DNA from 3 places in the Streptomyces sp. NPDC057697 genome. Region 3 is predicted to be linked to each of the others. Evidence: riboswitches for the same ligand, from Rfam matches in the RefSeq annotation. Region 3 holds a riboswitch; each other region holds the start of a gene.

Region 1 (2,258 bases), on a different contig from region 3:
ACACGGACAGGGTGTGGGGTACGGGCTCGGCGGTCATACGGGCTGCTCCTGACGTACGGGGGCGGCGGAGGACGGGAAACGGCGGGGGGTGAAAGGGGCGGCCTGCTCGGGCGGCTCGCCGCCGGTGAGGAACTCCGCCATGACGTCACCGGTGAGGGGGGTGAGCAGCACCCCGTTGCGGTGGTGGCCGGTGGCGAGGAGGAGGCCGGGCAGGGCGGTGGGGCCGAGCAGCGGGGCGTTGTCGGGGGAGGCGGGGCGCAGCCCGGCCAGGGTCTCGGTGAGCGGCAGCTCGGTGATGCCGGGTACCAGCTCGTGGGCGTCCCGCAGCAGCTCGTAGACGCCGCCCGCGGTGACGGTGGTGTCCCAGCCCTGCTCCTCGCTGGTGGCGCCCACGACCAGCTCGCCGTTCTCGCGCGGTACGAGATAGACATGGCTGCCCCGGACCACCGCCCGGACGGTCCGGCTCAGGAACGGCGCGTACGGCGCGGGCACGGTCAGCCGCAGCACCTGGCCCTTCACCGGCCGGACCGGCGGCACGACCTCCTCGGGCAGCCCCGGCAGCCGGCCGCTGAGGCTGCCCGCGGCGAGCACGACCTGGTCGGCCGCGAGCTCCGTACCTCCGGCGAGCACCGCCCCGGCGGCCCGGTCGCCCACCACACCCAGGCGCTCCACCCGGTCGCGGTGGAAGACCACCCCGGCCCGTTCGCAGGCGGTCAGCAGGGCGGCCGCCAGCCGACGGGGATCGATCTGGTGGTCGCCGTCCACCCGCAGACCGCCGCGCACGCCCGGCGCGAGCATCGGCTCCAGCCGACGGCACTCACGGCCGGTGAGCCACTCCGACTCCAGACCCGAACGCCGCTGGAGGGCGTGCAGATCCCGCAGCTGGGCGCGGTCGTCGGCGTCCAGCGCGACGGCCAGGGTGCCGCAGGTCCGGAATCCGGTCTCCCGCCCGCTCGCCGCCTCCAGCTCGGCCACGAAGGCCGGATAGCGGGCGGCGGAGGCGAGATTGAGGCCCAGCAGCAGCTGTTCGCCGTAGTGGAGCTCGGTGACGGCGGCCAGCATTCCGGCCGCCACCCGGGCCGCCCCGCCGCCCGGCCCGGGGTCGGCGACCGCCGTGCGCAGTCCGCGCTGCGCGGCCCGCCAGGCGGTCACCAGGCCGATGATCCCGCCCCCGATGACGAGCACGTCGGATCCGTTTCCGTTCCGAGAAGAACGCATGGGCTTCCAGCCCCTCCCTTCGCCGGCATGACCCGGATCAGGTTCGTACGGTCGGAGGCCGCCCAGCCTCCCTCTCAGCCCGGTGCGTCCGGGCTCCCGCGAGTGCTTTACGTCGGCCACCCTAAACCCCGTCCCCCGGGCCCGGTAAGGGCGTGGCCGCCGCGTTCCCTCCGCCGCGGGCCCCGTCGGAGCCCCGGGAGAACGGCGGGACGGGTGCGGCCGGAGCACTCGCCCTTTTCTGATGATCTATCAGGTGCTTAAGGTGTACGGGTGAGCGAGCAGCAGCAGTCGGAGCAGCCGGAACGGCGGGCAGGACGCCGCGTCGTCATCGTCGGTGCGGGCATGGCCGGGGTGCAGACCGCGGTGGCCCTGCGGGAGCAGGGCTTCACCGGCCCCGTCACCCTGATCGGCGCCGAACCCCACCAGCCCTACGACCGGCCCCCGTTGTCCAAGGCGGTGCTGCTCGGCAAGGCCGAGGACTCCGCCTTCGACATCGACTTCGAGGCGCTGGAGATCGATCTCCGGCTGGGCCGCGAGGTCACCGGAGTGCGGCCCTCGGCGCACGAGCTGGACACCGGGTCGGGGCCCGTCCCCTACGACGTCCTGGTGATCGCGACCGGCGCCGAACCGGTCGTCCTGCCCGGGGCCGAGGGCGTTCCCGGCGTCCATCTGCTGCGCACCCTCGACGACGCGGCACGGCTGCGCCCGGTCCTGGACGAGCGGCACGGCGTCGTGGTCGTCGGCGCGGGCTGGATCGGCGCCGAGTTCGCCACCGCGGCCCGCTCCGCGGGCTGCGCGGTCACCGTGGTCGAGGCCGCCGACCGGCCCCTCGCCGGCGCGGTGCCCGCGGAGGTCGCCGCCCCGATGGCCGCCTGGTACGCGGCGAGCGGCGCCGAACTCCTCACCGGAGCCCGGGTCGCCCGCGTCGAGCCGGGCCGGGTGGTCCTCGCGGACGGCCGCACCGTCCCGGCCGGGGCGGTCGTCGTCGGCATCGGCGCACGGCCCGCCACCGGCTGGCTGGCCGGTTCCGGCATCGCCCT
Region 2 (2,258 bases), on a different contig from region 3:
GGTGCGCAGTTCAGCGAACTGGGCCTCGTCATTGGCGTCGGCGATGGAGCCGGGGCGCAGCCCGTCCCCCAGCGAGTACGTGACGTCGTAGGCCGCGAGGATCTCGCAGAGCTCCTCGAAGTGCTCGTACAGGAAGGACTCCTTGTGGTGCGCGAGGCACCACGCCGCCATGATCGAGCCGCCCCGGGAGACGATGCCGGTCTTGCGGCGCGCGGTCAGCGGTACGTACGGCAGGCGCACGCCGGCGTGCACCGTCATGTAGTCGACGCCCTGCTCGGCCTGTTCGATGACGGTGTCCTTGTAGATCTCCCAGTTCAGCTCCTCCGCCCGGCCGTCGACCTTTTCGAGGGCCTGGTAGAGCGGGACGGTTCCGATCGGAACGGGTGAATTACGCAGAACCCACTCACGGGTGGTGTGAATGTTGCGGCCGGTGGACAGATCCATGACGGTATCGGCGCCCCAGCGCGTCGCCCACGTCATCTTTTCCACCTCCTCCTCGATGGAGGACGTCACCGCGGAGTTGCCGATGTTGGCATTGACCTTCACCAGGAACCGCTTGCCGATGATCATCGGCTCGATCTCGGGGTGGTTGACGTTGGCGGGCAGCACCGCCCGCCCGGCCGCGATCTCCTCGCGCACCACCTCGGCATCGACGTTCTCCCGGATCGCCACGTACTCCATCTCCGGGGTGATCTCGCCCCGGCGGGCGTACGCGAGCTGGGTCACGGGCCGCCCGTCCCGGCTCCGGCGCGGCAGCCGCGGGCGGCCGGGGAAGACCGCGTCGAGGTTGCGCAGCCCGCCCCGGGGCGAGGTGTGCTTGAGCCCGTCGTCCTCGGGGCGGGCCGGGCGGCCGGGGTACTCCTCGGTGTCGCCGCGGGCGATGATCCAGTTCTCCCGCAGCGGTGCGAGACCGCGGCGGACATCGGTCTCGACGGTGGGATCGGTGTACGGCCCCGACGTGTCGTACAGCGTCACGTCCTTGCCGTTGGTGAGGTGCACCTGCCGGACCGGCACCCGGAGGTCCGGGCGCGAGCCCTGGACGTACCCCTTGTGCCAGCCGATGGACTTCCCGGCCTCGTCGCTCTGGTTCGAGGCAGGCGTGCGTGCGTCCGCTGTGGTCATGAGACCTACTCCCTACGCCGGCATTACCCGGTAACAGGTTCGGCGGTCGGCGCAGCCCGTCCCGTACGGACGTACGGATGTCAGCGCCCTCTCAGCCCGGTGCTCCGAGCTCCCGCGTGTGCAAAGGTTCCTCCACGCTAGCGCCCCTTCCGCCGTGATGAACAGAGGGCCCGTTCCTTCTTGCGATGATCGGCCGGTGACGTCCCCCCATATCGCCCACGAACCGCAGAGCCGTCCTCAGGACCAGCACCACGGTCACTCGCACGGCCACGGCCCTGCCGCCCCCGTCTCCACACATCTGCGCAAGGTCATCGCGGCCGTACTGATCCCGTTCGCCACCGCCGTCCTCGTCGGTCTGGTGGCTCTCTGGCCGGGTGGCACGCCGCCGCACGAACGGACCGGCGTCGGATTCGACCGGCAGACCCAGCAGGGAAAGGTGGTGAGTGTCGACAAGGTGGACTGCAAGGACGTGAACGCGGTTCAGACGCCCGTCGGCGGGGACACCACACCGCCCTCGGAGAGCGCACGGGGGTTGTGCGGGCACGCCACGATCGAGGTGACGACCGGTCATGACCAGGGCCGGACCTTCACCGAGATCGTCCAGCCCGACTCGCCCCGCCAGCTGCGCCGGGGCCAGGGCGTGGTCGTGGCGTACGCCCCCGACGCGCCCCACGATCTTCAGTACTCGGTGACGGACGTCAACCGGAAGTTCCCGATGACCCTGCTGGCCGGGATCTTCGCCCTGGTCGTGGTCGCGGTGGGCCGCATGCGCGGGGTGATGGCGCTGGTCGCGCTCGCCGTGTCGTTCGCCGTGCTGACCCTGTTCATCCTTCCGGCCATACTCCAGGGCTCGAATCCGCTGCTCGTCGCGGTGGTCGGGGCCGGCGCGATCATGCTGATCGCGCTCTACATGTGCCACGGTCCGAGCGCCCGCACCTCGGTGGCGGTGATCGGCACGCTGATCTCACTGCTGCTGATCGGGCTGCTCGGTTCGCTCTTCATCGGCTGGGCGAGCCTCACCGGGAACACCGACGACAACACCGGCCTCATCCACGGCCTGTACCCGCACATCGACATGAGCGGACTGCTGCTGGCCGGTGTCATCATCGGATCGCTCGGGGTCCTCGACGACGTGA
Region 3 (2,258 bases):
TTTCGTCGCGCCCCGCGGAGCCAAGAAGCCGCCGCGGCACCTCGCCGACCTCACGCCCGCCGAGCGCAAGGAAGCCGTCGCCGCGATCGGCGAGAAGCCCTTCCGCGCCCAGCAGCTCTCGCAGCACTACTTCGCGCGGTACGCGCACGACCCGGCCGAGTGGACCAACATCCCGGCCGGATCGCGGGACAAGCTCGCCGAGGCGATGTTCCCCGACCTGATGTCCGTGGTCCGCCACATCAGCTGCGACGACGACACCACCCGCAAGACGCTCTGGAAGCTGCACGACGGCACGCTCGTCGAGTCCGTCCTGATGCGTTACCCGGAGCGGGTGACGATGTGCATCTCCTCGCAGGCCGGATGCGGGATGAACTGCCCGTTCTGCGCGACGGGGCAGGCCGGTCTCGACCGCAATCTGTCGACCGCCGAGATCGTCCACCAGATCGTGGACGGGATGCGGGCGCTGCGTGACGGGGAGGTCCCCGGGGGTCCGGCGCGGCTCTCCAACATCGTCTTCATGGGCATGGGCGAGCCGCTCGCCAACTACAACCGCGTGGTCGGCGCGATCCGGCGGCTGACCGACCCGGAGCCGGACGGGCTGGGGCTCTCGCAGCGCGGGATCACCGTCTCCACCGTGGGCCTGGTGCCCGCGATGCTCCGTTTCGCGGACGAGGGCTTCAAGTGCCGCCTCGCCGTCTCGCTGCACGCCCCGGACGACGAGCTGCGTGACACCCTCGTTCCGGTGAACACACGCTGGAAGGTGGCGGAGGTGCTGGACGCCGCGTGGGAGTACGCGGAGAAGTCCGGCCGCCGCATCTCGATCGAGTACGCGCTGATCCGCGACATCAACGACCAGGCGTGGCGCGGCGACCGGCTCGGCCGGCTCCTCAAGGGCAAGCGGGTGCACGTCAACCTGATCCCGCTGAACCCCACGCCCGGTTCCAAGTGGACCGCCTCCCGCCCGGAGGACGAGAAGGCGTTCGTCGAGGCGATCGCGGCCCATGGGGTGCCGGTCACCGTGCGGGACACCCGTGGCCAGGAGATCGACGGAGCCTGCGGGCAGCTGGCGGCGGCCGAGCGCTGAGGCCGCCCCCGGGCGGGCCCCCGTGCCCGTGTAATCTGGGCCTGAAATCAACTTCATATTCCGACAGGGGAGCGCCACAGCGCTGAGAGTGCGGCACCGAGGACAGGTCGGCCGCAGACCCTCTGAACCTCGCCCGGGTCATTCCGGGTAGGAAGTTCGGTCATCAACTCATGCTGTTGCGCCCTGCCCGCTTCCCGCGGGCGGGGCCGCGTCTCTTCCTGGCCAAAACCCAGGAGGAATCCACAATGAGCACCACGCGCAGGACCAGGCAGCTCGCGGCATCGGCCGTCGCCGCCGCGCTCGGCGTCACCGCACTCGCCGGATGCGGGAGCTCCGACGACTCGGCCACCGGCGGTACGAAGGGCTCGGGCTCCAAGACCGTGACCCTCGTCAGCCACGACTCCTTCAACGCCTCCAAGGACGTGCTGAAGGAGTTCACCGAGGAGACCGGCTACACCGTCAAGGTGCTGAAGAGCGGCGACGCGGGTGTCGCGCTCAACCAGGAGATCCTCACCAAGGGCTCGCCGCGCGGCGACGTGTTCTTCGGCGTCGACAACACGCTGCTCTCCCGCGCCCTCGACAGCGGGCTCTTCACGCCGTACGAGGCGAAGGGCCTCGGCCGGGTCGCGGCGGACACCCGGCTCGACGCGGACCAGCACCGGGTCACCCCGGTCGACACCGGCGACATCTGCGTCAACTACGACAAGAAGTACTTCGCCGACAAGAAGCTCGCGCCGCCGCAGTCCTTCGACGACCTGGCGAAGCCCGCGTACAAGAACCTCCTCGTCACGGAGAACGCCGGGACCTCCTCGCCCGGCCTCGGCTTCCTCCTCGGCACCGTCGCCACCTACGGGGAGAAGGGCTACCAGGACTACTGGAAGAAGCTGAAGGACAACGGCGTCAAGGTCGTCGACGGCTGGGAGCAGGCGTACAACGAGGAGTTCTCCGGCTCCGCGGGCGGCAGGAAGGCCAAGGCGGACCGGCCGCTCGTCGTCTCGTACGCCTCCAGCCCGCCCGTCGAGGTGCTGTACGCGAAGCCGCAGCCGAAGACCGCGCCGACCGGGGTGGCCACCGGGACCTGCTTCCGCCAGATCGAGTTCGCGGGCCTGCTCAAGGGCGCGAAGAACGAGGCGGGCGGCAAGGCGCTGCTGGACTTCCTGATCGGCAAGAGCTT

Evidence for each region. A riboswitch is a leader RNA that binds a small molecule or an ion and turns the genes downstream of it on or off. The one in region 3 is predicted to bind thiamine pyrophosphate.
Region 1: linked by a shared signal. The riboswitch ahead of thiO (glycine oxidase ThiO) and the one ahead of ACFVFH_RS26020 (thiamine ABC transporter substrate binding subunit) in region 3 are both predicted to bind thiamine pyrophosphate.
Region 2: linked by a shared signal. The riboswitch ahead of thiC (phosphomethylpyrimidine synthase ThiC) and the one ahead of ACFVFH_RS26020 (thiamine ABC transporter substrate binding subunit) in region 3 are both predicted to bind thiamine pyrophosphate.

Annotation. Positions count from the first base shown of each region.
Region 1 covers NZ_JBHVJA010000001.1:341,947-344,204, reverse strand. Annotated here, with positions in the region: gene thiS (sulfur carrier protein ThiS) at 1-37, opposite strand, end outside; gene thiO (glycine oxidase ThiO) at 34-1,218, opposite strand; TPP riboswitch at 1,216-1,328, opposite strand; gene ACFVFH_RS01545 (NAD(P)/FAD-dependent oxidoreductase) at 1,489-2,258, shown strand, end outside.
Region 2 covers NZ_JBHVJA010000003.1:245,558-247,815, forward strand. Annotated here, with positions in the region: gene thiC (phosphomethylpyrimidine synthase ThiC) at 1-1,122, opposite strand, end outside; TPP riboswitch at 1,115-1,248, opposite strand; gene ACFVFH_RS10895 (YibE/F family protein) at 1,319-2,258, shown strand, end outside.
Region 3 covers NZ_JBHVJA010000011.1:101,342-103,599, reverse strand. Annotated here, with positions in the region: gene rlmN (23S rRNA (adenine(2503)-C(2))-methyltransferase RlmN) at 1-1,084, shown strand, start outside; TPP riboswitch at 1,140-1,256, shown strand; gene ACFVFH_RS26020 (thiamine ABC transporter substrate binding subunit) at 1,330-2,258, shown strand, end outside.